DNA from 3 places in the Blautia sp. HCN-1074 genome. Region 3 is predicted to be linked to each of the others. Evidence: a T-box and tRNA genes for the amino acid it is inferred to sense, from the RefSeq annotation. Region 3 holds a T-box; the other regions hold tRNA genes.
The links. The T-box of region 3 lies ahead of thrS (threonine--tRNA ligase). A T-box ahead of a tRNA ligase gene usually reads a tRNA of that ligase, here a tRNA-Thr.
Positions count from the first base shown of each region.

Region 1: it has a tRNA-Thr gene. The T-box ahead of thrS (threonine--tRNA ligase) is inferred to sense a tRNA for this amino acid. The anticodon was not compared.
Region 2: it has a tRNA-Thr gene. The T-box ahead of thrS (threonine--tRNA ligase) is inferred to sense a tRNA for this amino acid. The anticodon was not compared.

Region 1 covers NZ_JBBKBP010000022.1:26,819-38,045, forward strand. Annotated here, with positions in the region: gene WKT11_RS15665 (Ig-like domain-containing protein) at 1-1,389, opposite strand, end outside; gene WKT11_RS15670 (glyoxalase) at 1,703-1,960, opposite strand; gene WKT11_RS15675 (HAD family hydrolase) at 1,962-2,771, opposite strand; gene WKT11_RS15680 (HAD family hydrolase) at 2,758-3,423, opposite strand; gene WKT11_RS15685 (Maf family protein) at 3,430-4,023, opposite strand; gene WKT11_RS15690 (hypothetical protein) at 4,257-4,676, shown strand; gene WKT11_RS15695 (glutamine--tRNA ligase/YqeY domain fusion protein) at 4,773-6,440, opposite strand; gene WKT11_RS15700 (Uma2 family endonuclease) at 6,794-7,303, shown strand; partial or broken gene WKT11_RS15705 (Uma2 family endonuclease) at 7,391-7,690, shown strand; tRNA gene WKT11_RS15710 (tRNA-Thr) at 8,356-8,427, opposite strand; gene sigH (RNA polymerase sporulation sigma factor SigH) at 8,549-9,148, opposite strand; gene rlmB (23S rRNA (guanosine(2251)-2'-O)-methyltransferase RlmB) at 9,283-10,020, opposite strand; gene WKT11_RS15725 (Mini-ribonuclease 3) at 10,017-10,496, opposite strand; gene cysS (cysteine--tRNA ligase) at 10,481-11,227, opposite strand, start outside.
Region 2 covers NZ_JBBKBP010000002.1:44,217-55,443, reverse strand. Annotated here, with positions in the region: gene WKT11_RS02450 (polyamine ABC transporter substrate-binding protein) at 1-319, opposite strand, end outside; gene WKT11_RS02445 (extracellular solute-binding protein) at 409-2,253, opposite strand; gene WKT11_RS02440 (ABC transporter permease) at 2,265-3,080, opposite strand; gene potA (spermidine/putrescine ABC transporter ATP-binding protein) at 3,080-4,126, opposite strand; gene WKT11_RS02430 (ABC transporter permease) at 4,232-5,005, opposite strand; gene WKT11_RS02425 (ABC transporter permease) at 5,002-5,865, opposite strand; gene WKT11_RS02420 (ABC transporter ATP-binding protein) at 5,852-7,060, opposite strand; tRNA gene WKT11_RS02415 (tRNA-Thr) at 7,689-7,761, opposite strand; gene glgB (1,4-alpha-glucan branching protein GlgB) at 7,822-10,122, opposite strand; gene WKT11_RS02405 (carbohydrate kinase family protein) at 10,376-11,227, shown strand, end outside.
Region 3 covers NZ_JBBKBP010000003.1:193,145-204,371, forward strand. Annotated here, with positions in the region: gene rho (transcription termination factor Rho) at 1-111, opposite strand, end outside; gene WKT11_RS04750 (hypothetical protein) at 727-963, shown strand; partial or broken gene WKT11_RS04755 (type IV pilus twitching motility protein PilT) at 980-1,579, shown strand; gene WKT11_RS04760 (COG2426 family protein) at 1,887-2,387, opposite strand; gene hisC (histidinol-phosphate transaminase) at 2,404-3,459, opposite strand; gene thrS (threonine--tRNA ligase) at 3,782-5,743, opposite strand; T-box leader at 5,925-6,130, opposite strand; gene WKT11_RS04775 (methylenetetrahydrofolate reductase) at 6,509-7,387, opposite strand; gene WKT11_RS04780 (methylenetetrahydrofolate reductase C-terminal domain-containing protein) at 7,576-8,196, opposite strand; gene rsxC (electron transport complex subunit RsxC) at 8,198-10,162, opposite strand; gene WKT11_RS04790 (protein-export chaperone SecB) at 10,775-11,176, opposite strand; gene WKT11_RS04795 (hypothetical protein) at 11,191-11,227, opposite strand, start outside.

The sequences.
Region 1 (11,227 bases), on a different contig from region 3:
TGACTGTGGTATTCTCAGTGTAACAGCACTGTCGCCTGTGTTTGTTACTGTTACAGACAAAGTCTCATTTGCCTGTGTATAATTTTCCTCAACATCACTGAAATTCAATGTCCCGGTATTTATATCCAAAGACTGTGCTTCAAGAGATGCGTCTGTATTATCATCTGATGTCTTTGAATCATCCGGTGTTTCAGCCGGTTCTGTGGTGTCAGACGGTTCTTCTTTTGGATCTTCTACCGGTTCCAAATCCTCGTCATCTGCGTCAGATGATTCACCCTCAATCGTAATCTTTGCCTCAAAGGATACCTCTGTTCCCTCTTCTGTCTCGTAAGTGATCACATCATCATAATCTCCGGCTTCCAGTCCTTCTCTTGGCTGTACCCATACATTCACAGATTCACCTGCTGCCAACGGTTCTGTAATATCAGCAACCATAAAATGTTCCGGACTGATTTCCTGAAAATTTAAGGTTTCACTTCCTATATTTGTGATCTGCACATACTGTGCCTCAACATCTCCGAGATCACTCTGTGCTGTTCCAAAATCACAAACCGGATCTTCACTGTCTTCTACAGATGCAACAGCCTCATAAGCTTCTTTGCTGTCTTTTCCCGCAGTGTCTTCTGCGTTTTCATCTGTTTTGTCAGTCTGCACATTTCCATCTTCATCTACCTGAAGCTGTTCTTCTGTATAGATTTTCATCTGAGAATCATCAGTTCCCTCTGAGCTGTCTGTCTCGTTATATGTCTGATCAGACGCATTTTCCTGTGAACCATCCGTCTGCTGTGCACTCTCATTATCGTAGTCAGTCTGTGTTTCATCCAGCTGGCCTTCTGTTTCCTGCACTTCATCATTCTGTGAATTTTCTACATTCTGATTCTCATCTGTCTGTGTTTCATCAGTAGTCTGATTCTCAGAATCCTGATTGTTCTCTGCTTCATCTGTAGTCTCCGCCAGCTGTGCTTCCTCCGTTTCATCCAGATTCTGCTCTGTAAGGGCTTTCGCCTCATCCTCTGTAGCCACTACTTCTAATGTTTTGGCTGTCAGCGTTCCTGTAAGACCACTTCCGTCTATCGGTGTGATATCAAGTTCCAGTTTATATCCCAGATCCTCCTGAGTAATCGTATACGTTTTCTCAGTCCCTATCTGTGTTAATCCCTTCTCTCCTGTCTGTCTTGACCAGGAAAAAGTAAAATCTTCATCTGTCACTCCCTCCGGTGTGACCTTTGAGTAATCCGCGCTCACAGTTACCCCTACTGCTGCAAGCCCTTTAACCTTAAGCTTGCCACCAAGCTCCCCTGACGGAGCTGCCGCAAAAACCATGGATGGAATCAATGAAATAACCATCATCACAGTCATCACGATTGCAAGAAATCTCCTTCTCTCCATCTGTAGTCCTCCTTTTCATTTATAATAGAATTGTGATTTCATTACTGTTCATTGCATCTCCTCAATATATTTCGCAGGATATTTACAATGAGTGGCAATGACATTTCCTTCATTCTCTGCATAAAGCCATTATAACACTGTATTTTAAGAAAATGTAATCTGTATTTTTCTTCCTATAATATCAAAAAGAGCCACTGTAAACTTCATTACAGCAGCTCTAAATTACCTTTTACACCTATGGGTACTTATCCTGCACCATTTACCAACAATAGTTAACGTTCATACCATCATTTCCAAGACAGATACTGTTGTTTTATCCCTCTACGATCAGATATTTTCCATCTGGCAGTGCAAAAACTTCGCTTGCTTCTTCCAACTCTTCATCTGTCATTCCATCCACATCAGCTCCGATCTCTTCCAGATATTCTCTGACCTCTTCGATAGAATCTACTACCTGTGCCATGCAGTCCTCAAGAAAAGCTTCTGCTGCCTCATAAGATTCTGCCACCGGCTGTGGAAAAAGCTGCTCCTGATTTTCCAGAAAAGTATTGATACATTCTTCTGTAAACATTTTAAATTACCTCCTCAATTTCTCCCTTTGCCAAAATCAGCTTCTCAAGGATCGGTTCAACCCGTTCTGTCACATAGGACGCTGCTGCCCGTACCCCCTCCTTGGAATGCGCCATGGCAAAGCCATATTTTACTGCCTTAAGCATCTCTATATCATTATATTCGTCTCCGAATGTCAGACATTCTTCCGGCGAAATATGATATCTCTTCTGATATTCTATAATTCCCTTTGCCTTATTAGTACCAAAAGGGATAAAATCAATCCATTCATTTCCCGACGTAACAACCACACAGTCTTTTCCAAATCTTCCGGTCCAGTATTTTACGGACTCTTCGGTAAGACCACCCGGCTCAAATACAGCCAGCTTCATAATCGGATCTGTCATTTCATCCAGACTTTTTACAAATCTGCACTCATTTTTTACTTCATATAACATATGATCATGGAATTTCTTTGTCTTCGGCATCAGATAATGGTAATCCTTTGCTGAACAGGTAAACTCTGCATCTTTCTTTTCCATGATTGCAGAAATGATCTCATTTGCAAGTTCCCTGTCAAAAGAATCCTGATACAGCACTTCCCCATGATCTACTGCCAAAGCACCATTTTCGGAAATATAAGAAATCTCTGACGCAACAGGTGCAAACAGTTTTCTCATATTCGGGTACTGTCTGCCACTGGCTGCAACAAATATGATTCCCATTTCCTGTAACTGTCTGATCAGTGGAAATATCTCTTCCGGCAAAGATTGTGCTTTATTTAAGAGCAAAGTTCCATCCAGGTCACTGGCAACTAACTTAATCATTTCCATGTTCCTCGCAAATCTTTACTAAGTCAGTCGGTGCTTCGGCAACTATATCTGCGCCATTTTCGTTGAGTTCCTCACGGTCACGGAATCCCCATAATGCACCAACTGTGAACATTCCTGCTGCTTTTCCTGTTTTCATATCTGTGCTGGTATCTCCTACATACATGCACTCTTCTGGTTTTACACCAAATTTCCCCGCAACCATCAGAGGACCGTCCGGAGCAGGTTTTCTGCGGATTGCATCACTCTGTCCGACCACCATGTCAAACTCTTCTCCGAAAAGCTGCGCGATAACTTTTACAGCTGCCGGATGCGGTTTGTTGGAGCAGACTGCCAGCTTCATTCCATGTTTCTTCAGCTCTTTCAATGTCTCCGGCATTCCCTTATAAGGAACTACTTTATACATCGGATCTGCTGCAAACATTTCTCTGTAAAGTCTCTCTCCTTCCTCATAATGAGTAAGCTCCGGGTCCCCGGCATCTTTAAGTGCACGGCGGATCAGCATGCTTGCACCTTCTCCGCTGTAATATCTGAAATTATCCACCGGAAGTGTCTTTAAACCAAATTTTTCCATGATAACGTTTGTGACATATGCCATGGATTCCAGTGTATCAGCTAACGTTCCATCCAAATCAAATATACATGCCTTAATCATCTTTTGTCATCCTCTCAAGTCAATTCCTGATTTCTTCATTTCATAAAATAATCTGGCGGCCGGAAGCCCTACCACATTATTGTAGTCTCCATTAATTCCTTTTACATATATTCCGAAAAACCCCTGAATCCCGTAACTTCCCGCTTTATCCATAGGCTCTCCTGTCGCAACATATTCTCTGATTTCTTCATCTGAAACCGGATAAAATGTCACATCTGTACTCTCATAAAAGGCATGTTCCTGCCATTGCCCATTCTTTTTCTCCAATACAGAAACGCCAGTGTATACCTGATGGGTGTTCCCCTGCAGTTTCTTCAGAGTATCTGCTGCGTCTTCCTGATCGTGTGGTTTTCCAAGAATCATATTCTGAAACACTACCACTGTATCAGAACCGATAATTACAGTTCCCTCTTCGGCATCCTCTACTGTCGCTTTAACAGAAACCGCCTTATCTCTTGCCAGCTGCGCAACTGCCTCTTTCGGGTCATCAGAAGTCCGATTCTCGTCTCCTGATGCGGGTATCACTTCAAATTTCACGCCTGCTCTCTCCAGCAGTTCTCTTCGTCTGGGTGAAGCAGATGCTAAGATAATTCTTCTCATATATAAACCTCTTCTGTTACTGTTCGAACGCCGTTATTCTGTAAAGTGTTTTTATCAGCGCCCCTCTTCTTTCGTGTCATAGTATACCTTGTATCTTTTTGCTATGCAACTGCTTTCAGAAAAAGTTTTGCTTTTCTTTTTATGCAAAACGTATTAAAATATGAATAACCAATCACTAATCTGTTTCATATTCGCAGAAATAGGAGAATATCAGAAAGGAGTTTATGATTATCATGGCTAAAATTAATAAATACTGGGGATTTGTTGCAGTCGGCGCTCTTACCGCAGCTGCTGCCGGTGTCGTTGCCGCTATTATCGCAAAGAAAGGATCCTGCAAAGAGGATTTTGATTTTGAAGATGACTTTGATGATTTTGATCTGACAGACGAAGAAGAGAAAACTGAGGAAAAAGCTGACGAAGAAGCTGAAACTGCAGAAGATTTCCAGTCCTGGGAACATACAGGTGAGCAGGCAGAGAATGACAGTGCTGAAGACAAAGCTGACGAAGTAGCAGCTGAATCTGATTCAGAAAATTCAGAAGAAGCTCCTGAAGCAGCCACAGAAGTTGAAATCAAAGATGCTGAGGAAGAAGATGCCGACGATCCAAAAGACTTCGAAGAAGCTATTGAGGCAGCAGCTGAATCTGAGGAATGAATCAACTTGTCGGCACACTAGTACAGCGTAATTATACTATATGTTGCAAACAGCCAGACGAATAATCGCCTGGCTGTTTCTTTATTTTTTATTGCATTATGCTTTCGGCAGTTTAAATGAGCTCTTAAGAGATACGATACGGTTAAATACCGGTGCTCCCTCCTTAGAGTCATGGATATCTGCGCAGAAGAATCCTGTTCTTACAAACTGGAAGCTGTCATAGCCTTTTGCTTCCATCAGTGCAGGCTCTACATAAGCAGTAACTTTAGTCAGAGAATTCGGATTTACGTTCAGTGAACCGTCTTCCTTGTTGTACACACCTTTTTCCTCATCTACGATATTCTCATAGAGACGAACTTCTGCTTTGCCAGCCTGGCTTGCTTCTACCCAGTGAATTGTTCCTTTTACCTTTCTGCCATCCGGTGCGTTTCCACCCTTTGTTTCCGGATCATAAGTACAATGTACTACGCGTACTGTACCATCTTCGTCTGCTTCGTATCCTGTACATGTTACAAAATATGCATTCATAAGACGAACCTCTGTGCCAGGGAACATTCTCTTATATTTCTTAGGCGGATCTACCATGAAATCCTCTCTCTCAATATAAAGTTCTCTGCCAAATGGCATCTTACGTGTTCCAAGTTCTTCGTTCTCCATATTATTCGGAGCTTCCAGATACTCAATTTCACCTTCCGGATAGTTATCGATCACAAGTTTGATCGGATCAATGATTGCCATCAGACGCGGACGTTTCAGTTTCAGGTCCTCGCGGATACAGTACTCAAGCATTGCGTAATCAACAGAGCTGTTTGCCTTGGATACACCACAAAGTTCAACAAACATCTTGATAGATTCCGGTGTGAAGCCACGACGGCGCAGTGCTGCGATGGAAACCAGACGCGGATCATCCCATCCGTCTACAATTCCTTCTTCTACAAGTTTCTTGATATAACGTTTACCTGTGACAACATTTGTCAGGTAAAGTTTTGCAAATTCAATCTGTTTCGGAGGCTGCGGATATTCCAGTTCTCTTACAACCCAGTCATACAGCGGTCTGTGGTCCTCGAATTCCAGTGTACAGATGGAATGTGTGATTCCCTCGATTGCATCTTCGATCGGATGAGCGAAGTCATACATCGGATAGATGCACCATTTATCGCCTGTTCTGTGGTGTGTCATATGAGCAACACGATAAATAACCGGGTCTCGCATATTCATGTTCGGAGATGCCATATCAATCTTAGCGCGGAGTACTTTCTCTCCGTCTGCATATTTACCCTCTTTCATCTCCTCGAAAAGCTGAAGATTCTCTTCAACAGTTCTGTTTCTGTATGGGCTCTCTTTACCTGGCTCTGTAAGTGTTCCGCGGTATTCACGGATCTGATCTGCTGTCAGGTCACATACGTATGCTTTTCCTTTCTGGATCAGCTTTACAGCAGCTTCATACATCTGGTCAAAATAGTCAGATGCAAAGAAAAGTCTGTCTTCCCAGTCAGCACCCAGCCATTTGATATCAGCTTTAATAGATTCTACAAATTCGCTTTTCTCTTTTGTAGGGTTTGTATCATCAAAACGCATGTTGAATTTGCCGTTATACTCCTGAGCAAGGCCATAGTTTAAAAGAATAGATTTCGCATGACCGATATGAAGATATCCATTCGGTTCCGGTGGGAAACGTGTATGCACGGTGTCATAAACACCCTCTGCTAAATCTTTATCAATAATATTCTCAATAAAATTCTTGGAAACTGTTTCGTTCTCCATCTTTTTCCCTCCTGTTTTCGTATTTTATACATGTTTCATGTCACTGCATTATCTGCCCGTACCCACAAAACCAGTATATCCGTTATTTTCAGTTATAATATAAGTACATTTTATTAACTATATTGATTTTCCTTCTATTAAGCACAAACGAATGAATTTATATTATCATTGGAAATTCCATCTGTCAACTGTTTCCACAATGGTGGCAAGCCTTATTTTATGCACTATTGAGGCTGATACTGACATCTGTTTTGCCATTTTAAGTTTCCGGTTTTCTTGACGAAATCTGTGTTAACACTTATAATTATCTCAATATATACGATTATACCAATATATTCAGGAGGTGCAGCAACATGAGTAACGCATTGCCAATCGAAGATTTAAGCAAAACTTACCTCGAACATTCTATGGTAATTAACAACTTCGTTATTAAAATTGGAAGCCAGATTAAAGATAGTCTTTGTCGTGTTTTTGGTGACGGTGTTCAGTACGAATGGCGTGAAAATGACGACAAAGTAATCATTCCTGATGTATCAATCATCTGCAACCTGAGAGATCGTAAAAACATTTCTTTTACCGGCATTCCTCGCTTTGTAATGGAGGTTTTATCCAATGCCACTGAAGAATATGACCGCCACGAAAAAATGGATATTTACTGTAAAGTCGGTGTTTCTGAGTACTGGATTGTTGACTGGAGAAAAAAATCTGTAGAAATTTATCTTTTTGACTTTAAAGAAGATGGTACTGGTTATCCGTATCTTTATAAAACAGTTACCGCGCAGAATAAAGAAGATTTGCAACTGGTTATGTTTCCAAATTTGAAGATAACTTTTGATGAGCTATTTGATATTGGGGAATATTAACATTGTCAATGGGGCTGCTGTCCGATTGTTATCGTTGAATATTCTATCTGAATCCATTATAATATAGCCCAAAAGGAGCGTGATCGTATGGCTTTATCTAAAGAAGAATCTTATACCATTGAAGATATCTATGCTCTGCCAGACGGAGAAAGAGCCGAGCTTATTGACGGGCATATCTATTACATGGCACCGCCAACCTATAAACACCAGAAAATTGTTATGGAACTCTCCGCTTCTATCCGTAATTATATAAAACAACACAAGGGATCTTGTGAAGTGATTCCTGCACCATTCGCAGTACATCTTGACGAAGCAAGTAATACCTACGTAGAACCGGATATTTCTGTAATCTGTGATAAAAATAAGCTTGATGATAACGGTTGTAATAATCTTCAGCATCTTAATGGATGTACACTGGTAGAATGCTTTTGCTCCGATTCTTCTTATACTTGATGGTAATTCTCTCAGAAATCAATCTCTGTTTCCAGAGGAACACGGGTCTTCGACACTTGTGAGGCAGATAAATAGCAATAGTCACGGGTGCAGATTATTAAAGAGAATAAACCTATCAACTGAGCCATTTTGGGAAATAAGGAATAAACCAACGGGATAGTGATAGTTTACGTTACTGTTCACTCCGTTCTCAGTAACGTAGCCAAAATTCATTCCAGATTGCCTGCGGCAATGGAATTTTGGCTTGTATGTCTCGGGATTTTGGCATATTTATGCCAAAACACCTCGCGGGATAGTGGTGGTGTGTGAACAGTAACTATTTTACTCTTTTTTATTTTTTCAGACTCATCTGCATATTGATTTCATGATCTGCATATGCTATAATGCCAGTAGGCAAAAGGTATTAAAGTGTTTATAACAAAAAGAATGAAAGCCCTTGAAGTTGCAGCTTCTTGGGCTTTCTTCTTATTGTTAGGGCAAGGCCCTGTAATTATTGGGTTTGACGGGTGTTTTTTGTTAATTTACCTGCAAAAGTCAGGTTTTGATTACTTTTGAGGTACCGAGGTTCAAGAAATCCTTTATTTTCAAGCATTAAAAAAAGCTGATGACGGGAATTGAACCCGTGACCCCTTCCTTACCAAGGAAGTGCTCTACCTCTGAGCCACATCAGCATCGTGTCGGATTTACCGCTCACATTTGGATATGTTACCAGAACTTAACCGTATTGTCAATCCCTATTTTTTAACTTTTTTATTTTTATAAAAATTACCTTCGGTTAAAATTCTGTATTTTTTATTTACGGAGCTGTTCCAGTTGTTCTTTTATTTTGGTGCGGATTCTGCGGAGTGCGTTGTCTATAGATTTTGGTGTTTTTCCCATAAGTTCGGCAATCTCTCCGTAGCCGTTTCCTGCCAGATAGTATTCCAGTACCTGATTCTCCATTGGGCTTAATGTGGTAGTGATCTCTTGTTCCAGATTCTCAACGTTTTCCTGGTCGATGATGATCGATTCCGGATTTTCTACCCAGGTATCACCAAGATGTTCTTCGTTCTCTCCGCCCTGCTCACTGAGAGAGACATATGAGTTAAGCGGCTGATGTTTCTGCCTGTTAGAACTCTGGATTGCATTGTAAATCTGTCTGTCCACGCATATGCTCGCAAAAGTCTGAAATGTGGCATCTTTGTCCGGCTGGTAGTCGCGGACTGCCTTAAACAGTCCGATCATACCTTCCTGTATCAGATCATCATTCTCCCCGCCTATCAGGAACATGGTCCTTGCTTTCTTGCGGACCATGTTCTTGTATTTTTCCATAAGATAGTCGAGAATCTCTGACTCTCCGTTTTTAAAGCGAAAGATTAATTCTTCATCCTTGATTCCGTCATACTGTTTCATCAATTTAAACCTTCCGTTTTCCATAAATCTTGCTATTAACTGAAACAATTCTATTCTGCTGCACAACCAATACGCTATTTACACCAAAACAGATTAACCACATAACCCTCTAATAACTAATGTAAATATGGCACTTATTTCTTCTGCATTCTCTGACGTACGATCTCATAGCCGAGTACGCCTGCTGCTACTGATGCATTCAAGGAATCAATATCCCCCTTCATCGGAATAGATGCTACAAAATCACATTTCTCGCGAATCAGTCTGCTTACTCCCTCACCTTCGTTACCGATCACAACTCCGATCGGACCTGTAAGATTCAGGTTATACATAGTTTCTCCACCCATATCTGCGCATACAAACCACACACCCTGCTCTTTCAGCTCATCAATGGTATGTCCCAGATTTGTCACTTTTGCAACAGGTGTATAGTTTAATGCACCTGCTGAAGTCTTGGCAACTGTAGAGGTCAGTCCTACTGCACGTCTCTTCGGAATGATCACGCCATGTGCTCCTGCCAGGTTTGCAGTACGGATGATTGCACCGAGATTATGAGGATCTTCAATATTATCCAGAATAAAGATAAATGGATCTTCCCCTTTTTCCTTTGCTTTTGCAAGGATATCTTCTACGCTTGCATATTCATAAGCAGCTACCTGGGCGATTACGCCTTGATGTGCACCTGTCTCACTTAACTGATCCAGACGCTCTTTTGCCACATAATTGATAATCGTATCTTTTTTTCTCGCCTCTCTGGCAATAGTGCGGACTGGTCCATCCTGGCATCCATCCAGGATAAACAGCTTATCTACACATTTACCGGAACGAAAAGCTTCCAGGACTGCATTGCGTCCTTCTATCTGTTCACTCATATCTGATCCTCTCCGATTCCAGCACGGACCAATTCTATGATCCTGCCAAAATCATCTTTTAAATATAAATATCCCATCAGAGCTTCAAACCCGGTTGCTCTGCGATAATCTGCCATTGTTGCGTGCTTTGCCATTGTCGGGGAGTGCGCATTTCTGCCTCTTTTATAAACGCTGTGCTCCTCTTGCGTAAGCATTGGTTCGATCACTTCCATCATAGAAGACTGTGTGCCTGCTTTAACCAGACTGCTTGCCTTTCTGTGCAGCTGATTTACCGGACAGTTTCCTTTTTTCACAAGAATCGTGCGGATCACCAGTTCGTAAACACCGTCTCCGATATAAGCTAAAGTCAAGGGTGAGTAAGACCTCATATCATTATCTTTCAGATGAAATACCTGATGAAGCAATCCTTTTAAACCAGCAATATCATGCTTATCAAACTCATTTATTTCTGCCATACCGTTTAAGCTCGTTTCCATTTTACTCCCTCACGGGTATCTTTAAGGATAATTCCCTTAGCCAGAAGCTCATCTCTGATCTCATCTGCTCTCGCAAAGTTCTTTGCTTTTCTTGCTTCCTGGCGTTCTGCAATCAGGTCTTCGATTTCTTTATCAAGAATTTCTTCTTTCTTCTCTGCTTTCAGACCAAGTACATCGCATAATTTTACCATTGTATCAAGCAGTACTCCGGCGAATTCTGAGGAGCTTTCTTCGGATACATTTGTATTGGCAAATTTAACCAGTTCAAAGATTGCAGCCAGTGCGTCCGCAGTGTTGAAGTCATCATCCATTGCTTCTTCGAATTTCTTAACAAACTCCTGAGACTGTGCAAGGAGTTCTTTCTCTGCATCTGTCGCAGCCTCTGTCTGTGCTGCTGCTTTTCTGTCTTTTAAGTTTGCAGCTGCATCTGTGATACGCTCTAACGCATTCTTTGCAGCTTCCATCAGATCTGCGCTGAAGTTCAGCGGGCTTCTGTAATGTGCATTCAGCATGAAGAAACGAAGTACCTGAAGATCATACTGCTCGCTGATCTCACGTACAGTACGGAAGTTTCCAAGAGACTTGGACATTTTTCTGTTATCAATGTTTAAGAATGCATTGTGCATCCAGTATTTTGCAAAAATCTTATCGTTGCAGCATTCACTCTGTGCAATTTCATTTTCATGATGTGGGAAGATCAGGTCCTCACCGCCTGCATGAATATCAATCTC
Region 2 (11,227 bases), on a different contig from region 3:
CCAGAGAATCCTTATCCAGTTTCTCAGCCAGTCCGTCTGAAATGGCAGTTTCCAGAATATAATCATCTGCGATTACAATATCGTAATCACCGCCTTTTGCCATGGAGAGTTTCTCAAGCATAGTTTCGTCCGTATCAAAGTTTGAATAGACAACCTTAACACCTGTCTCTTTTTCAAAATCGTCCAGAACTTCCTGTGGGAACATTCCTTCCCATGTAAAAAGTACAAGTTCTTTATCATCTCCTGCATCCTTAAATCCGGTAAATACAGATCCGGCCATTAATGCACACATTACTACTGCAAGTACTCTTTTTTTCATAAACAGTCTCCCTTCTTATGCCCTGCATTGTTGTCTGTAGCAGCCCCAATCCGCCTTCCACTGTATCGGCAGACAGCGGCTATCCTTTTTTACTTTGCTTTTACTTTTGTCCAGAGTTCTGCAAATTTCTGCTTGATCTTTGGTTGCTGATAAGCAAAGATTTCGTTATTCGGGTTGGTTGTATCCGGAATATAAGAACTGATTCCGGCATAGTCCCCCTCCTTCATTGTTTCAAAAGCACTCTTCACTGTAGAAGTATACCCTACTTCTTCCGTATTGGAAAGAGCAGATTTATCACTGATCATAAAATTGATGAATTCATGGGCAAGCTGTACCTCGCTGCAGTCCTTTGTGATAACCATTGCATCGTACCATCTGTTGGTTCCCTGTTCCGGCGTAAAGTAGTCCAGATTCGGGTTTTCGCTGATAATGTAAGATGCGTCTCCGGAATACACAACTGCCAACGCTTTGTTTCCTGAAATCATGTTGTCGATCACATCATCCCCTGCATAGATCGGATCCATAGTGTCACGCTGATCAATCAGCCACTGATAAGCCTCCTCAATCTCAGCTTCATTTGTAGTATTCATAGAATACCCAAGTGCTTTTAATGCTATCATAAAGGAATCTCTCTCAGAATCATACATGTAAATATTTCCTTTATATTCAGGATTACACAGAAGATTCCATCCATCTTTCAGGTCAGCCTCATTTACTACTGTCTTATCATAAAGGATTCCTACTGTTCCCCAGAAATATGGACAGGAATAACGGTTGTCCGGATCATAGCTCTGGTTCATGACATCATTCAGCAGATTTTTCTTATTCGGAATTTCCTTCCAGTCAAGTGCCTGCAGATATTCTTCTTTGATCAGTCTCTCAATCATGTAATCAGACGGAATCAGCACATCATAAGTCTCACCGCTTGAAAGCTTGGTATACATCATCTCATTTGACTCAAAAGTCTCGTATACAATGGTACAATCATACTCTTTCTCGAAATCTTCGAGCAGGGAAAGATCCATGTACTCTCCTGCATTGTAGACTTTCAGCACATGAGTGGACTGTGCCACGAATCCCCATTTGATCAGCCCTGCCGTAACAGCAACAACCAGAACTACAGAAACAGTTTTTACTGCTTTCCTGTTCAGCTTCCTGGCTTTATTCTTAAACTTCGGAAGCAGATTGGCTAAAAGCAGTACCACGATGATGACTACGATCACAATGGTTGACAAAGCATTGATCGTTGGATTGATACGCTTTGTCATATTATATACAACAATAGAGATATTCTTTACACCATTTCCTGATACGAAATAGGAAATAACGAAATCATCAAATGACATGGTGAATGCAAGCAGTGCGCCTGCAAAAATACCCTCTTTGATCATCGGCACGATAACCTTTGTCAGAGCCTGAAAAGGAGTTGCCCCAAGGTCCATGGCAGCATTTGCCATATTCGGATCCAGAGCCCTTACTTTCGGATAAACGCTGGTAATTACATACGGAGTACAGAATGCGATATGTGCCAGCAGCATAGTCAGATACCCTTTTCGAAATCCCAGAGAAGAGAACAAGAGCATCAGACTGATTGCAGTTACGATCTCAGGATTCAGAATCGGTATATTATTAATATTCAAAAGCAGTTCCTTGATTACCTTCTTTGATTTGGATAAACCGATCGCTGTAATGGTTCCAAGTATTGTAGAAACAATGGTCGCAATGATCGCAATGGTAACAGATACATAAACTGCCTTAATTACTTCCCCATTACCGAGAAGTTCCTGATACCAGCGCAGGGAAAAGCCTGTAAATCTGGTCAGTGACTTGGATGAGTTAAAGGAAAATATCATCGTCACCAGGATTGGCAGGTAAAAGAAAGCAAGGCAGAGTACTACATATAACATTGAGAAAAATTTATTATTACGTTTCATGCCGTCCTCCCTTATTCATCTTTATCCATCTTCTTCATCAGGCTCATAAAGATCAGAATGAGCACAGCCAGAATCAGAGAAATCGCACTTCCGAAGTTCCAGTCGCCAACAGAGATAAACTGAGACTCGATCAGGTTACCGATCAGCATGTACTGTCCGCCTCCGAGAAGTTTCGGAATAACGAATGTGGAAATAGACAGCAGGAATACCATCATGATTCCATTGAGCACGCCGGGGATGGACAATTTCCAGATAACCTTTGTGAAGGTCTGGAATTTATTTGCTCCCAGGTCATAGGCAGCCTCGATAAAGGATTTGTCCATTTTGCTCAGGGATGTATGGATCGGGATGATCATAAACGGCATAAAGTTACAGACCAGGCCAACCACTACGGAAAAGTCCGTATACATCATTGTCACCGGAGAAATCCCCAGTAATCCAAGCAAATGGTTAATGATACCATTGTCTGACAGCAGGTTCATCCATGCATAAGTACGCAGAAGCATATTGATCCATTCCGGAATAGTTACCAGCAGGATCAGAAGACTCTGGGATTTCTCCGGACATTTGGAAATAATATATGCCAGAGGATAGCCAAGTCCCAGACAGATGACCGTCGTCAGGATTCCAAGCTTAAAAGACTTGAAAATAACGCTCATATAAGTAGCTTCCAGGAATTTGCGGAAATTCTCCAGAGTAAAGGAGAACGTCAGCACTTCGTTTCCATCTTCTGTAAATGCATATAATGCGATCAGTATCAGCGGGATGACAATGACCACAAATGCCCACACAAGATATGGTTTGATAAGATTTCTGTACTGTTTCATCAGTAGCTTCCCATCTTACACATAACATGGATGTCTTCAGGCCCGAATTTCAGTCCCACTTCCCTTCCGACTTCCGCATAATCTGTGGTATGAACCATATAAGTACGAAGCTCTGTTTCGATCAGGATTTCATAATGCACGCCCTTGAATGTAATATTGCGCACAATTCCCCTGATCTTTGCCTGACCGGGATCTACGATATCCAGATCCTCAGGTCTTAACACAACTTCGATCTCTTCATTATCCTCAAATCCCCTATCCACACATTCAAACTCAAATCCGTCAAAAGCAACTAGATAATCGCGGATCATGGTTCCCTCGATAATATTGGATTCACCGATAAAGCCTGCAACAAAACGGTTTTCCGGCTCATTGTAGATATCTGTAGGAGAACCGATCTGCTGAATCTCACCGTTATTCATAACAACAACCGTATCTGACATGGACAGGGCTTCTTCCTGGTCATGGGTAACATAGATGAAAGTGATGCCTACTTCCTGCTGAATCTTCTTTAATTCTACCTGCATCTGTTTACGGATCTTTGCATCCAGTGCACCCAGGGGCTCATCTAAAAGCAGGACCTTCGGCTCATTTACCAGAGCTCTGGCAATGGCCACTCGCTGCTGCTGGCCACCGGAGAGCAGAGTTACATCTCTTTTCCCAAAGCCTTCCAGACCAACCATCTTCAGCATACGCTCCACCTTCTGGGCGATGACAGTTTTATCGACCTTCTTCAGGTTCAGCCCGAAACCGATGTTCTCTGCCACATTTAAATGAGGAAAAAGAGCATACTTCTGAAACACAGTATTAACCTCTCTCTTGTACGGGGGAAGCTTGGAGATCTCAATTCCGTTAAACAGTACTTCTCCGTCACTTGGTTCTTCAAAGCCTGCAATGATTCGAAGGGTGGTTGTCTTTCCACATCCGCTGGGTCCCAAAAGTGTCAGGAATTCCTTTTCATAAATATCCAGATTGATGCCGCGCAAAACCTGCTGATCATCAAAATTCTTGGTCAGATTTTTTAACTCAATCAGTTTGTTCATCATCTTTTCCTTCCTCTGAATGTATTCTGTTTTTTCTCTGTTTTTTATAATCCGGCTGTTCCAAAAGCATCTGCCGGCTGTTCAGAATGTTCCTAAAAGCTATAACAATTACTTTTTCTTCTTTGTTATCAGTGAATAAACAATAAAAATAACCAGTGTAGCTGCCAGCAATATGGTACATAACGCATTGATTTCCGGCGTCACTCCTGTTTTCAGCTGTGTGTACACCTTGATCGGCAACGTAGACAGACGCGGTCCGTTTACAAAGATACTTATTACCACATCATCCATGGACATGGCAAACGCAAGCAGCGAACCTGAAATTACAGCCGGCATAATTAAGGGCAGCGTAATATCCCGGAAAGCCCTGAACGGTCCTGCACCCAGATCCCTTGCCGCCTCTTCCAACGCAGGGTCCATTCCCGCCAGTCTTGCCTTCACTTCCATCAGAATATAAGGCACACAGAATATCGTATGACCTATTAACAATGTCAGCATGCCAAAAGGCAGGTTCAACATATAAAAGAATGCCATCAGCACCATACCAAGGATGATCTCCGGTATCATTAACGGCAATATGGAAATGTATTCCAGTGCACCTTTTGACTTCCAGTGAATCCTTGACAGGCCAACTGCGCCCAGAGTACCGATCACTGCACTAACCAGACAGCTTAATACCCCAAGGATCAGACTGTTTACCAGTGCTTCCAGCATTGCTCTGTCATGGATCAGTTCCTGATACCATTTCAGGGAAAAGCCTGTAAATTTCACCGGCAGTTTGGATTCATTAAATGAGAAAACGATCACTACTGCAATAGGGAGATACATCAGGAAGAAAATCAGCCCCATATAAAATCCGGCAAATCTTGAATTCTTTTTCATCCGATTCCCTCCAGTTCTCTGGCATTTGTCACTTTCCTGTAGATCATGATCAGTACAGTTGTAAGTACCATCATCACCACAGCAAGTGCTGCTGCAAATGGCCAGTTACTTCCTCTTGTCATCTGATCCTGGATCAGGCTTCCGACAAGTACCACTTTATTTCCGCCCAGGATATCTGCAATAAAGAACAGTCCCATGGATGGCACGAAAGTCAGGATCACACCCGAAAGCAACCCGGGCAGTGTAAGCTTCAGTGTTATGGTAAAAAATGCCTGTATTCTGGATGCACCAAGATCTCTGGCAGCCTCCACATAAGACCAGTCCAGCTTCTCTGCGCTGGAGTATACAGACATAATCATAAACGGGAGTAGCACATAAATCATACCGATCACAATTGCCGGATAGCTGTACAGGATGGACAGCGGTTTCTCAATGATCCCGAGTTTTATCAATACAAAATTCAAAAGTCCTTTTTTCTGCAGAATAATGATCCAGCCATACAGACGAATCAGGGAATTTACCCAGAACGGTGTGGACAACAGAAGCTGTGCCTTTTTCTTTCTGTGCTCCGGCAGCCTCGCCATGAAATACCCGAACGGATAGCCGATCAAAGCGATCACTATCGTACTGGTAAATGCCAGCTTCAGTGATTCCACAAATGTATTCAGGTATACAGGTTCCAGAATATTTCTGTAATTGTCCAGCGTAAATTTCCAGGTCACCCCAAATCCTCTGGACGGCGTAGCAAAACTAAGCGCCACCATATAGATAAGAGGGCATACCACAAACACAATGGTAAAAATGTACAGTGGAAGTGCCATCCATGCAGAACTGTCAGAACGGCTTCTACGCTTCTTCATGAATATCCTCCCTGTCTACCAGTACTGCATCTGCCGGCAGGAAACTGCATCTTACTGTCTGGCCTTCTGCTACGGATGCGTCGATTCCGTATCTGCTGGCAATCAATTGTGTACCATCGCTCAGCTTCAGGGTTACACGAAGCTGACCTCCTGCAAAGTTCTTCTCTGTAACAGTCGCCTGTAAGCCCGATATACTATTCGTATCATGTATATCCGAAATCCCACCTGCCATACTTATATCAACAATGTCTCCGTTATCTGTACCGGTATCACCGATTGCGGCAGCTTCCTGTAACAATACATTTTCACTTCTCACAGCCAGAGTTACGTTCTCTCCTGCTGTAAGGTGCTGTTTTGCCCCTGTATCCTTTGTATCCTGCTGACTTGCTTCAAGCTTTACAATTACCTTGTCATTTCCAATTTTTACGATTGCATTCTGTCCCTGAATACTCTCTGCAACTCCATGCAGGATATTCGCATTTCCTACAAATGTTGCCACATAACTGGTCTTTGGATGATTATAGATCTCATCCGGTGTTCCGATCTGCTCTATACGTCCGTCCCTCATCACCGCGATCCTGTCAGACATATTGATAGCTTCTTCCTGATCATGAGTGATATAGATAAATGTAATTCCCAGTTTCTTCTGCAGATGCTTCAGTTCTATCTGCATCGCACGGCGAAGCTGCAGATCCAGTGCTCCCAGCGGTTCATCCAGAAGCAATACTTTGGGATTATTCACCAGTGCTCTCGCAATGGCAACTCTCTGTTTCTGACCGCCCGAGAGTTCGGAAGGCTTTCTTTTTTCATATCCTTCAAGCTGAACCAGTTCCAGCATCTGAGAAACTTTTTTCCTGATCTCACTCTTAGGAACTTTTTTCAGCTTCAGACCATAGCCAATATTCTCCGCAACATTCATATGCGGAAAGAGCGCATAATTCTGAAATACCGTATTCACATCCCTCTGGTTCGGCTCCAGACCTGTCACTTCCCTGCCGTCCAGCCAGACACTTCCTGCATCGGGCTGTTCCAGACCGGCAATGATTCGCAGCGTTGTCGTCTTGCCGCATCCCGAAGATCCCAACAAAGTAATAAACTCTCCTTTACTGATCTCAAGACTGATATTATCCAGAACTGCTTCGCCTTCTGTAAAACTTTTCTTTATCTCTTTCAGTTCAAGTGAAATCTCTGCCAACTATACTCAGCTCCTTTCATGTAAAAAAGTTACCAACTAAAAAAGATACAAAACCACGCGTAAAAGCTCTCGCCCCTACATCGGCTTATGCCAATGCTGACGCCTGTTACAGTGCCAGTCTCTGCATGGTTTCGCATCTGTATATGTCCATTTTTCCAATTATAGATATATCCGGTCCGTCCTGTTCCATCCAGTCTGCGGGCACTCCTGACCATGATGTCCACATAAGAAAACCGGAAATCAACCATTCTTCTTGATAGATTCCCGGTCATTATTTATTTGGTATAATCCAAAAGTTATATTAAAGGATAGGCCCGAGATTGTCAAGTAAATTTGTTACTGTTCACTCCGTTCACAGTAACTTAGCCAAAATTCATTCCAGATTGCCTGCGGCAATGGAATTTTGGCTTGTATGTCTCGGGATTTTTGCATATTCATGCCAAAACACCTCGCGGGATAGTGGCGTGTGGACAGTAACGTAAATTTCTCTTTACAATCATTTCAATTCCTACCGGCAATTTTAAGGTACTCACCATACGAACCTCCATAAAAACATAAAAAATCCACTATACTCTGCTTTTCAGTATAGCGGATTTTCTATAAAATTACAATTGCCCAATATCTTTCAAGCTGAAAATGAGACTCGAACTCACGACCCCTTCATTACGAGTGAAGTGCTCTACCGACTGAGCTATTTCAGCTTATGCTGTAATCTGTCAGAAATTGATAATTCTGACAGCCACAGCATTTAGTTTATAATATTATTTCTTCTCTGTCAAGTCCTTTTTGACCGGTATTTTCTCCTCCGTTTTATTCACTATTTGGGGTGCTTCTTTTGTCACCTTTTTCGTCACCGGTTTCACTGCAGTTTTTACAGCTGCTTTTGTTTTCCCGGCAGCCTTGCGTACAGTTCTTGTCTTGGTAATGGATTTCTTGATCTGGCCATGCTCGGCAGCGGGCTTTTTCTCTGTTTCTTCCGGAGTGCAGGTAAAGACTGCCACACCAAGTGCCGGAAGCTTTACTGTGATGGAATACTCTCTCTCATCACACTCAGCCTTCTTCGCTGCTTTCACTCTCGTATTTACTACACCATTACCACCGTACTTTTTATCATCACTGTTAAAGATTTCTTTATATTTGCCGGCAAAAGGAACTCCCACATTGTAGTTTTCATATGGAATTGCCGCGAAATTGCAAACAGCCAGAATAGTTTCTTCCGGTTTCTCTGTCTTTCTCATGAATGCGATCACATTCTCCTCATACTTCATCAGCTGAACCCATTCAAATCCATCATATTCATCATCCAGCTGATAAAGTGCAGGATGAGCAAGATACATATTATTGAGGTCTTTGACACATAATTCCAGTTCTTTCGGCATATCTTTGTCCGGTGCCATCATCTTGCATCCCGGATGAAGCATCATATAAGCATAAGCCTCTCTGATCTGCGCATTCTTCTGTTCTTCACTTCCCGGCAGCCTATCTGCGAAATCCTTCAATGTACCAACATCCCTGCTGCCAAGTGTTAGAATATAATGTTCACAGTATGCATAGAGCATGGACATGGTCAGCTGATCATGGTAATTCTTTCTCTCAATAGGATCCTTGCTCAGATATTCAAGCAGATCTTTTGTCCATCCACCACTCCATTTATAGTCAAATCCCAGATGGTCATTTCCCACACTGTCTGTCAGCTCCGGCCAGAGTCCGTTCTCCTGAGCAACTAAAAGCAATCCGGGATTTCTCTCCTTTATCACAGAATTCAGATGCTTCAGAAATTCCAGAGCATCCAGGTTTTCATTGGTTCCGTAAATATTAGGTGTCCACTCTCCCGGATTTCTGCCATAATCCAGATACAGCATGGCATCCACATCATCCATACGCAGACCGTCAGCATGGTAAACCTCAGCCCAGAAGCAGGCATTGGAAATCAGAAAATCCTTAACCATCGGGCTTCCGTAATTATAGAGCAGTGTTCCCCAGAACGGATGAATCGCCTCTGCCGGATTCTGTCTCTCATAAAGAGGTGTTCCGTCAAATTTCTCCAGACCGGAGGCATAACGTGGAAACTGTGCAGGTGTCCAGTCCAGGATCACACCGATCCCCGCCTGATGCAGCTCATCTACCAGCTTCTGAAAATCCGCCACGCTTCCAAATCTGGAAGTAGGTGCATAATATGCATATGTAGAATAACCACCTGTAATATCATCCAGGTATTCCATCACAGGATGGAGTTCCACATGGGTAAAATCTTTCTCTGCCAGAAATTCCACCAGTTCCTCAGCAGATTTCCATTCCTCCAGAGATGTTTCGTATATAGAAACTGGCTGTTTCCTGTCATCAAATCTGTGACGCTCTTTCATCCAGTCTCCGTCATTCCACTGAAAAGCACTTACATCTGCTACCACAGATGCTCCCTCAGAATCATACTCTGCACTGTTCCCATAAGGATCAGCCTTTAACAGAACTTCGCCACCCTTAACTTTAATTTCATATTTATAATGTGTTCCTGCTTCTACGCCCGGAACAAACAGCTCAAAGATACCGGACATAGGCATACGATGCATAATGGTTGCACGTCCGATCCATCCATTAAAATCACCTGCAATATTTACACTCACTGCGTTCGGAGCCCAGACAGCAAAAAGAGTACCTTTCACTCCTTTAATCTCCATAGGATGCGCACCCAGCTTCTTATATGCCTCATAATAAACACCTGCGCAGAAAGCCTTCTCCTCTTCCTCTGTGATCTGGCATGGAAAAGCATAGGGATCATAACATTCTGTCTCTGTCTCTCCCATTTTTATAAGGAATCTGTATTCCGGCACCTTGCGTACAGGAAGCAATACTGCAAAATATCCGGCCTCGTCCTCTTTCTCGCAGGCATAGGTTTTCTTTCCGCTGATCACACTGACTTCTTCTGCATCAGGAAAAAATCCCTGAATAAGAACTCCGTCCTGTGTGATCCTTGGTCCCATCACATCTCTGGGAGCAGTTTCCTCTCCATACACAATAGCTTCAATTCTCGGCCAGTCCATATAGCCGTATACTTTTTCGTCCATAGCTGCGTTACCTCCCCGATTGTCAGAAATATGATGATCGGTTACTCTTACCGGCAGCGTATTTACGGTACATTAAACGTCACCTGTAAACAATAACAAATCAAGTTATGTTTATTTTAGCATCTTTGCACAAAAAAATAAAGAAAATTGTTTGACAAATTCCCTTTCCTGCGCTAAATTTATGTTATTAACCATGGAAGGAATCTTGTTCCGGATACTATGCTTCTTTCCATCACAACAAGGAGGATACAAAATGGGAAACAAAGCCTTTGACGTAACCGCATTAGGCGAATTATTGATTGACTTTACTGAAAACGGCATCAGCGCACAGGGAAATCCTATGCTGGAAGCCAATCCGGGCGGTGCTCCATGCAATGTGCTTGCAATGCTTGAGAAGCTTGGCAAAAAAACTGCATTCATCGGCAAAGTCGGAAACGACATGTTCGGAACCCAGCTTAAGAATGCCGTAGAGGAAGTAGGGATCGACACCCGCAACCTTGTGATCGACAACGAGGTACACACAACACTTGCCTTTGTACATACTTATCCTGACGGAGACAGAGATTTCTCCTTCTACCGTAACCCGGGTGCAGATATGATGCTCACCAAAGATGAAATCCAGGAAGACCTGATCAGAGATTCCAGAATCTTCCACTTCGGAACTCTTTCTTCCACTCACGAGGGAGTACGCGAGGCAACCCGCTATGCCATCGACGTTGCAAAGGAAGCCGGATGTATTGTCAGCTTCGACCCGAACCTTCGTCCGCCATTATGGAAATCTCTGGATGACGCAAAGGCAGAGATCGAATACGGCCTTGGCAAATGCGATATTCTGAAAATCTCAGATAACGAAGTTGAATTCCTCTTCGGAACTACAGACTACGACAAAGGTGCCGCACTTCTGAAAGAGAAATACAACATTCCGCTTATCCTTATCACACTTGGAAAAGACGGAAGCCGCGCTTACTACAAAGATATGAAAGTGGAAGCTGCTCCTTTCCTTCAGGAAAAGACTATCGAGACAACAGGTGCAGGCGATACCTTCTGCGCAAGTTCCTTAAACTATGTTCTGGAACATGGTCTGGACAATCTGACAGAAGAGAAC
Region 3 (11,227 bases):
CATTCTCTCGATCAACTCTGGTTTTCTTAATGCAGAAACCCCTTTTAACCCTCTGGCCTTTGCCAATTCTTTTAAAGTTGCCAGTGATAATGATTCATACTTTTCTCTCATAAAATAATCCTCTGCCTTTTTATCCAAAAATTAATAGTCACAATTATTTTGATTGGTTTTTTCAAATTCTTATGTATCTTAATGGTCTTTCTTAACAATGTTACTTATTAATGTTTCTTCGCAATTTTTCTTAATAGTGTTTCTTATGGATGTTGTTCTACATTCTTTTTCTATAACAGTTAATGGGATAATCTGTCCGAAACGACATGAATATCAGATTATGTTACTGTTCACTCTGTGCACAGTAACCAGATTATGGCAGCGTCCAAAGCCACAATATTCACATTTATCTTAGCACATCTTCTACGATTCTGACAATACTATATTATTCCAAAACGTATTTCCTGGCAAGACAATTTTAACGTCAAAAAAGTTCCTGTTTCGATTTTCCGCCAGAAGCGGCACTTACCAGGTATGCTGTTATCAGCAGATTGACGGTTCCCAGTACGCCGCTCTCTTCGCAGATACACTGGAAGTTTACAACTATGTAGTCCGGAATCTTACCTACGATTATGATCTGGCCGACAATGTCGAGGCCGGTTACCTGCCCGATGTGGATGCAACCCTGAAATCCAAAAAGGAATCTGTTTTGACTATGCTGCCCTGACCACAGCCATGCTCAGAGCACGTGACATTCCCTACAAACTACAGATTGGATATGCCGGCACCGTTAAGCATGCCTGGATCAATGTCTATATCCGCTCCAAAGGATGGGTTGATAAAGCTGTTGAATTCAGCGGTGACTCCTGGTCGCGCATGGATCCGACTTTCGATTCCAACAGTCAGGATGAAGAAACTATTCAGCAATACATAGGGGACGATGATAATTACAGCGTTCAGTTTACACGTTAACAGGAGGCATCACTCTCGTGAAGGACATATCATTACGTTGGAAGATCCGCTTGAGTACCTGCACCGGCATGACAAATGCATCGTCAGTCAGCGAGAAATCTGCACGGATACGGAGAGTTATCTGGTTTCCCTGCGTGCTACCCTGCGCCAGAGCCCGGATGTGATTCTCCTTGGTGAAATGCGTGATTACGAGACGATTCAGACTGCCATGACTGCTGCCGAGACAGGACATCTCGTTCTCTCCAGTCTTCACACCACCGGAGCAGCAAACACGATCGGTCGTATCGTAGATGTATTCGAACCAGCCCAGCAGAGACAGATTTCCATCCAGCTGTCCATGGTACTGCAGGCTGTTATTTCCCAGCAGCTTGTCCCGGATGTGAATGGACATACGATTCCTGTCTTCGAGGTTATGCGCCTCAATCCGGCGATCAGAAATATGATCCGCGATAACAAAGTACATCAGATTGATGGGGTTATCGCCTCCTCGGCGCATGAGCATATGCGCTCCATGGATCAGAGCCTTCTGGAACTTTACAAACAGAAAAAAATAACAAAAGAAACCGCATTGAAATTTGCTTCCAATGCGGATATGCTGAAACGTAAATTACTGTAAAAAAACAAAAAGTAGTTCTTCTGTTAAACTATAGCAATCCTCTAAAATAATGCATCTTAATCCAGCCCATCAGAGTGTGAAATCCTGCGTCAGATATCTTTGCCGTGCGTCAGCACGCCTGCAGATATCTTCCTTGTCTTTCGCACTCTGCTGAACTGTCTTAAATGCATTATTTACGAGGATTGCTATAAACAGTTGAACTACTTTTTTAATCAGGCAGATAAAATCATCCACTACGTGACTCTATATCGAATAACAGCTTTGCAGTTTATCAGAAAGGGCTTAGCGACGGACTTGCCTGATTCGGTTAATGTACCATATTTCCCACTAAGCCGTAAGAAACGATATACATAATCACCGTTGCCATAATGATTCCACAAAGAATCGCCAGAGATGATTTCTTAATATCAATCTCCAGAAGTGACGCGATCAGTGATCCGGTCCATGCTCCTGTTCCCGGAAGAGGGATTCCCACAAACAGCATCAGGCCCCAGAATTCGTATTTCTTCACCTGATCACTTTTTCTCATCGCACGGTCTTCCAATTTTATGATCAATCCTCTGAAAATCTTTGTCTTTTTCAGCACTTTGAAAATCTGCTTGATAAATAACAAGATAAACGGAATCGGAATGATATTTCCCACAATACATAATGGAATCGCCTTTGCCGCAGAAATCTTCAGAAGAGACGCTGCCAAAAGCCCTCCTCTGAGTTCCAGAAGCGGAATCATGGAAATAAGAAAAACCGCGCCCTCCGGCGAAATATATTGTGACAGATTCTGCGAGAACCAATGTACCAGTGCTTCCATTAAAACCTCCTAAATTTTATTTCAGATAATCCTTCAGAAAATCAATAAACTTCTGCATTTCTTCCTTTGTTCCAATCGTGATACGAAGGAAGTTATCAATTCTGTCCTTTGGGAAATAGCGGACATAAATATGCTGCTCTCTCAGTGCTTCGAAAAGCTCCGCTGCCGGACAGGTTGCATGAGTGGCAAAGATAAAGTTAGACTTGGAATCCTGGAAGGAGAATCCCAGCGCCTTTAATTCTTTCTTTGTCCATTCTCTCGTCTCTATGATTTTATTACATGTTTCCTCAAAGTATTCCTTGTCCTCCACTGCTGCCACACCCGCTGCAAGTGCTGTACGGTCCATCGTGTAGGAATTGAAAGAATACTTCACATCGTTCAGGAATTTGATCAGTTTCTCATTTCCGCATGCAAAGCCAATTCTCATACCTGCCATGGAACGTGATTTGGAGAATGTCTGCACAACCAGAAGGTTGTCGTATTTCTCAATCAACGGAAGTGCTGACTGACCGCCGAAATCCACATATGCTTCATCCACAATGACAATGACATCCGTATTATGACGGATGATATCTTCCACATCCTCTAATGGCATTTCCACACCCGTCGGTGCATTTGGGTTCGGGAAAACGATTCCGCCGTTTTCTTTGAAATAGTCTTCCTTCTTTATATGAAAGTTCTCATCCAGAGCCGGTCTTTCATATGGAATACGGAACAGATCTGCCCATACGTCATAGAAAGAATAGGTAATATCAGGAAAAAGAACCGGCTTCTCTGAGTTAAAGAATGTCAGAAAACTCATGGCAAGAACATCATCAGATCCTACTCCCACAAAAACCTGCTCATCTTTCAGATGGTAATTCTGTGCGATCGCATGTACCAGATTTCCCGCTGTCGGATCCGGATAAAGTCTCATGGTATCGGTATTCATACCCTTAAGTGCCTTCTCCACTCCAGGTGCCGGAGGATATGGGTTCTCATTTGTATTTAATTTGATCATATCCGGCTGGTTTGGCTGCTCACCTGGTGTATATGGTATTACTTTACGGACGTTTGCTTCCCAATTGCTCATTTGTCTAATTCCTTTCCTGCTTGATTCGCTCTGCTCTGTCAAATTCGATTTTGTTTATGCACTACTGCAATCCGGCAGAGACCGCTTATCTGCTATTGTAAGCATCCTCAAACTATTTGTCAATTATATTTGATGTAAAGCCGTACCGAATATCTTGTCTTTTAAGCATATTCACGCTCAATAAAGTCACGTTTACGCTGGCATTTTACACCATCTAATGAGTATGCCCCGATACTTGAAATTAACAATAATAAGAAAGAGCAGGGGCTGTTTTTAGTCCCTGCTTTCCTCTTCGTAACAATACAATGCTTGTAGTTACAAATTATTTATTCTCTTCCTGAACTTCAATCTTACGGATAGTCTTATTCTTGATTTCTTCTTTGATTGCTGCAAGGAAGTCGTCAAGTTCTTTCGTTCCTTCATCGCCAAGGTAACGGCTTCTTACAGAAACTTTGCCTTCTTCTTCCTCTTTAGCACCAACGATGAGCATATATGGAACTCTTGCAAGACGTGCTTCACGGATCTTGTAGCCCATCTTTTCGGAACGCTGGTCAACGGAGCAGCGGATTCCGTTTTCTTTTAACTGTGCTTCAACTTTGGCAGCATAGTCGTGAAATTTCTCGGAAATCGGAACGACACGAACCTGTTCCGGGCAAAGCCATGTCGGGAACATACCTGCATATTTCTCAATCAGCCATGCCAGTGTTCTCTCATAACATCCCATGGATGTACGATGGATGATGTATGGACGCTGTTTTTCGCCGTTTTCGTCGATATAGTACATATCGAACTGTTCAGCAAGAAGAGCATCCCACTGGATTGTGATCATTGTGTCTTCTTTTCCGTATACGTTCTTGGCGTTGATATCAACCTTAGGTCCGTAGAATGCAGCTTCTCCGACATCCTCTGTAAATGGAATATTCAGCTCTTCAAGCATCTGGCGGATATGGCCCTCTGTCTCTTCCCATACTTCCGGTTCACCAATATATTTTTCTCTGTTATTCGGATCCCATTTGGAAAGATGGTAAGTTACATCTTCTTCTACGCCGAGAACCTGCAGACAGTACTGAGCAAGTGCAATACAGTCTTTGAACTCTTTCACCATCTGGTCTGGTCTTACAATCAGATGTCCTTCAGAAATCGTAAACTGACGTACACGTGTCAGACCATGCATTTCGCCGGAATCCTCGTTACGGAACAGAGTAGATGTTTCACCGTAACGAAGTGGCAGGTCACGGTAGCTGTGCTGTTCAGCTTTGTATACATAGTACTGGAATGGGCATGTCATTGGACGAAGTGCAAATACTTCTTTATCTGTTTCTTCATCTCCGAGGACGAACATACCGTCTTTGTAATGATCCCAGTGACCGGAAATCTTGTAAAGATCACTCTTAGCCATTAATGGAGTTTTAGTTCTTACATAGCCACGTTTTGTCTCTTCGTCTTCAATCCAACGCTGAAGTTCCTGCATGATGATGACACCGTTTGGCATGATAAGCGGAAGTCCCTGTCCGATTACATCTACAGTTGTAAAGATTTTCATCTCACGGCCAAGTTTGTTGTGGTCACGTCTCTTTGCTTCTTCCATCTGCTCAAGATGCTCTTTCAGTTCATCTTTGGAAGCATAAGCTGTTCCGTAGATACGTGTCAGCATTGCGTTCTTTTCGCTGCCTCTCCAGTAAGCGCTGGAAGAAGAGAGAAGCTTGAATGCTTTTACGCCTTTTACGCTCATAAGGTGAGGTCCTGCACAGAGATCTGTCCAGTCTCCCTGAGAATAGAAGGAGATTTCTGCTCCATCCGGAAGGTCTTCCACGAGTTCTACTTTATATGGCTCGTTTTTCTCTTTGAAGTATGCAATGGCGTCTTCTCTTGATTTTGTGAAACGCTCGATTTTTGCGCCTTTTTTGATGATCTTCTTCATTTCTTTTTCGATTGCATCCAGGTCATCACGGGAAAATGGAGGACAGTCGAAATCATAGTAGAATCCTGTATCGATAGAAGGTCCGATAGCAACCTTTGCATCCGGATATAAGGTCTGTACTGCCTGAGCAAGTACGTGAGATGCTGTATGACGAAGAACTGCAAGTCCCTTCTCATCTTTGGCTGTGAGGATGTTTAATTCGCAGTCACTGTCAAGAACTGTTCTTAAGTCAACAACTTCTCCGTTTACTTCTCCTGCACAGGCTGCACGTGCAAGTCCCTCGCTGATGTCGTAAGCGATGTCGATTACTGATTTAGCTTCGGCGTATTCTTTTTTTGAGCCGTCTTTTAATGTTACGATCATGGTCATTATCTCCTTTTTATAATTTGTTTTTATATTTTTCAGATGCACACTGACTTATAGTACAGCATGCCAATCCGAAATATATAGCAGAATTTCTTAAAAAATTTCTGCCGGTGCTTTTGTACTGCAAAGGGGCAAAAGAAAGAAATAAAAAAAGTCCCCTACAGTACGGTTAAATACTGTAGGGGACGAGATATCATATACTCGCGGTTCCACCCCGATTGTTCTGTCTTATCAGAACCACTTCATTTGATGGTAACGGAATCACCGGACTGTATTAAAGTCACTCAGAGGTGGTCTTCGGCTGGTTCGCGATAAAATGCTTGCACCAAAATGCATTTCTCTCTGTAACGTTTCTCAGCGTACTCTTCTCTTCAGCGTGTTGGTCTTTCTTATCTTTTCTGCCGCCTATTATAAACTTGAAGAATAAATTTGTCAATCATGAAAATGCTAAAAATTACACTAAAAATTACTGTTCTCACGATTCCGTGATATACAATACTCCTTAGGTTTTGCACAAAGAGATTCATATTTTTACATTACAAAGCGTCTTGCTGCAAACAAAGTGAACAATAAAGATATAATACAAAAAGCTGCCCGTCCACATACATTTTCATATGTGAACAGGGCAGCTCCTCATGTACTTTTTATGATATATCTCAGTTCAATTACCTTATAATCTCAATGTCTGGCGGATATTTGTAATCCGCTTTCGCTATCTGGTCCTATACCAGATAACAGATTCGGCTAATTTCCTCGTAAAAATCAGATCTCAGCCAGTTTCAGCAGATCCGGGATCTTAGATTCCCAGCCAAGTGCCATGATATGTACACCCTGACAGTATGGCTTGCACTCTTTGATGATACGTGCGGCGATCTCAACACCTGTGATACCTGCTTTTGTCTTTTCTTTGTCGGCTTTGAGTTCCTCGATCATCTCATCCGGAACGTGGATACCGGCAACGTTGTTGTTCATGAATTTAGCCATTCCAGCGGATTTCGGAATGATGATACCAACCTGTACCGGTTTTCCGAACTGTTTTGCTTTCTCCATGAATTTGATGAATTTCTCCGGTTCAAATACAGCCTGTGTCTGGAAGTAATCTGCACCTGCTGCAACTTTTCTTTCCATCTTTGCAAGCTGCGCATCAACGGAGTCGCTGCATGGAGATACAACAGCACCTTTGGAGAATTTAGGCGGCTCACCAACCAGTTCATTTCCGCCAAGGTCTACACCGGATTCCAGAAGCTTCACTGTGTGAAGAAGGGATACGGAATCAAGGTCAAATACCGGTTTTGCCTGTGGGTGGTCACCCATCTTTGTATGGTCACCTGTCAGGCAGAGAATATTCTCAATACCAAGCATTGCTGCACTTAAAAGGTCAGATTCCAGAGCGATACGGTTTCTGTCACGGCATGCAAGCTGGAAAATCGGATCCATACCGGCATCCTTAAGAACCTTACACATAGCAAGAGATCCAAGACGCATAACAGAAGACTGGTTATCTGTTACGTTAACTGCATGAACATCTTTGAGATAAGTTTTGGCTTCTTCTACCAGCTCATCCACATGGATTCCTTTTGGCGGTCCCACCTCTGCAGAAACTACAAATTCACCACGATCGAATAATTCTTTCATTTTCATTGTACATTACTCCAATCAATATAATTAATCTTGAATACTGTCCACTCCATTTATATACATTCCACAAAACATAACTACAAAGCATATCTGCACTACTCATACAATGCTCAAATATTCCGGCCTTATGCCCTGTATATAAATCCGCGCTGCAATTCTAAGTGAACAGTATCGTAACTTATGCTTCTATATTATTTCACATCATCATCTGTTGCGAAATTATGAATCTGTGTCGGGCATTTCAGCAGATCAAGGCGTCCGATCTCTTTCAGACGTCTGTAGATGCGCTCCCATCCACATTCCATATCGCTGTCCACTTCGCATTTGCCATTCTTGGAACCGCCGCACTGGCCGTTTACAAGACTCTTGGAACATGCTGTGATCGGGCAGATTCCGCCGGTAAGGTTCAGATAACACTCACCACACTGATCACATTTATACTCTAACGGTGTCACGCCCTGGAAACCAGGTACCGGATATGTATCGCAGGCTGCGCATACTTTCTTGTCATCCAGATATTCTGAAATGGTCTGTACACCAACACCGCAGGAGAATACTAAAACAAGATCAGACTCTTTGATCTTATCCATATGTTTCTTAAGACGTAACTGCATATTTTCCGGATTACAGATATAATCCGTTGTCATAATTCCTGTCACATTTCCTTCAGCGGAGAGCTCCTTCTGAAGTTCGACAGCTTCTTTTTCCGGAAAACGAACTTCTTTACATCCATGGCAGTTAATGATGAAAACTTTCTTTCCAGCTGTCAGTGATGTGATAGTTTCTTTTGCTTTTAACTGGGTTATTAACATATTACTTCATCCCCCTTACTGCATTTTTTCCGGCTTTGATACTGTTAATGATCGGAATCTTGGAAGAACAGATATACTGACAGCATCTGCACTCAACACAATCCATAACGCTCATGTCTTTCATAGCCTGCCAGTTCTCTTCCTTCGCATATTTCACGAAATACAGTGGAGAAAGTTCCATCGGACATACATCCACACAACGTCCACACTTGATACATGGCTGCTCTTTCGTCTCGTCTGTATCGATCGCGATAATACCGTTGGAGCCCTTCATCATAGGAACTTCCAGAGTACTCAGAGGGAATCCCATCATAGGTCCCCCCATCTTAACAAGTACATCATCATCTGTAAATCCACCACAGTAATCGATCAGCTCTTTTACGCTGGTACCGATCTTGATGATAAAGTTGCCCGGGTTCTTAATCTTCTCACCTGTTACAGTTGCAACACGCTCAACCAGAGGCATACCTTTCTGGATCGCATCGGAGATTGCTTTTACGGTACTGATATTATCTACTACAACACCAACATCTGCCGGGAGACCGCCGCTTGGAACCTTTCTGCCCATAACGCGCTTGATGAGAGTTTTCTCAGCGCCCTGCGGGTATTTGGTTCTTGCAACAAATACTTCCATATTTCCGATATTGGCAACTTTTTCCTGCATTAATTCGATGGCATCCGGCTTGTTATCCTCGATAACGATGATACCCTTCTCGGCACCTGTTGTCTTAAGGATTGCTTTCAGACCAAAGATGATGTCATCTGCAAACTCAAGGAGAACTCTGTGGTCAGCTGTAAGAAGCGGCTCACACTCACATCCGTTGAGGAGAATGGTATCAACCGGTTTCGCCGGTTTCAGTTTGACACATGTCGGGAAACCTGCGCCACCCATACCAACGATTCCTGCTTCACGGATGATGTCGATAATCTCATCCGGAGTCAGGCTGTCGAGATCACCATGTGGCTGTACGGATTCGTGCAGAGTATCTTTTCCATCCGATTCAATAACAACAGCCATCACTTCACTGCCTCTTGTGCCATGCATACGAGGCTCAACAGCAACTACGGTTCCGCTTACGCTGGAATGTACCGGAGCACTGATAAATCCGGCAGCTTCACCAATCTTCTGTCCGACTTTGACAGTGTCACCTACCTGAACGATCGGGTTCGCCGGTGCGCCCAGATGCTGTGACATGGAGATTACGAGTGTCTTCGGCTCAGGGAATCTCTTAAGTGCGATATGCTCGCTTAATTCCTTGCGCTCTGACGGATGAACACCACCATAATATCCATTCAGTCTATCGTCTCTGATTGATTTCACATAATCGTTGATCACTTTGAAATTAACTTTAGAGAAATCACGAACCTGTACCGGCTGATTAAGGAATTCCTCGAGACGGCCCTGTTTTGCCAGTCTCTGATAAATCTTCTCCCATGCACAGTCTTTATTCGGATCTACTTCACATTTGCCATTCTTAGCTCCGCCGCACTGTCCGTTGACAAGACTCTTAGAACAGTCGACGATAGGACAGACACCTCCGGTAATATTCAGATAGCACTGTGCACATGCGTCACAGCTCTTCTTTGTAAGTGCCATGCCATGATGTCCTCTGTAATTCAGAGTATTGCTTGCTGCAACAACCGGCTTACCAGCCAGATCTGCAACTGTCTGAATACCAAGACCACAGGAGATCACTACTACATTCTCTGTACCTTCCGGTATCAGATCCTGTAATTTTCTCTCTGTGTGCATCTTGTTACATAAGAAATCAACTTTCGCACTACCTGTGACAGTTTTTCCCTCTGCTGCGGCAAATTTCAGGAACTCATCGCAATCCGGTTCGTCAACTGTCTCAAATTCCTTGAAACACTTATTACAGGCAATTACGAACAAATTGTCCTTACCGCTCAGCACTGATGAAAGTTCATCACTGCTTTTCAGCTTGTACTTAGTATAGTTTTCCAATTGCTCACCTTCCTTATGATTAAGATTATATCCTTATGGTTATCCGCTCTTATCCGTTCCCTCCTTCTCTGCACTCAAAAAAAGAACCAATAAAACCAGATAAATAAGTTCGTAAGTATTACTTATTAAATGTACCACAAAATGGGTAGATTATCCAGTTTTATTGGCTGTTTTTATAAAATTATTTTATAATTTTTCAATAATTCATCTATCAATCAGTAATTTACCCTTTTGGAGAACATATTTTTATGATAATCCAATTTCACCTTTCTTTTATGGCGTTTTTTCATTCATGGGGACTCTTGCATTTTTATAGATCTTTTAGAGCTAATTTATTCTTTTTAGTTGTACTTCATAAGGTCTGACCAAAGGTATTATAGGCGATTGCACTATAGAGCGGAAATATCCGCTCTATAATATCGGATTTAGGTGCTCTGAATTTCCGGAAAAGATGCACTACTTAAATGGAATATACAGAAAGAATGCAGAACCTCTCCAAACGTTGTGATTGTTTCCTGATTTTGTCTTGCCATGAGTGTGCCTCCTTAAATATACGGTTTGTCACAGTATATTGCTCCAAATTTGGACGGTTTTGACATTCTGTTTTGCGCCCTATTCTTCACCAGCAAACAAGGCATTTATATTCATTACAGGTAAGATTACAGAATCAAATCCTGGTTGAGATGTTAACAGTGTTAACTGACTTCTAATATATGGAAACAATATTGCAACCGTATTAGTTAACAGCAAACTTTTCCCTATTGCTGAATCCACTTCCACCCTAAAGAAACCGGCCATTGTAACTTTTATATTACATACATCATTAGAATTGATATGAACACCAACTGTAACTTTATACAAACTTTCATCTATTTGATTCAATTGTTTAGAAAAAGAAATTTCGGAATTATTATCTATTTTGCTTTTCTCATTGTTAATTCTTTTAAACGATAAATCTTCAACTATTATCTTTTCAAGTTGAAGACTGCTTTTTTTATTTTCGATACCTTTCATTAATTACGCTCTCCTTATGCTGCTTCAGGGATACAATTGTCGGCTACTATA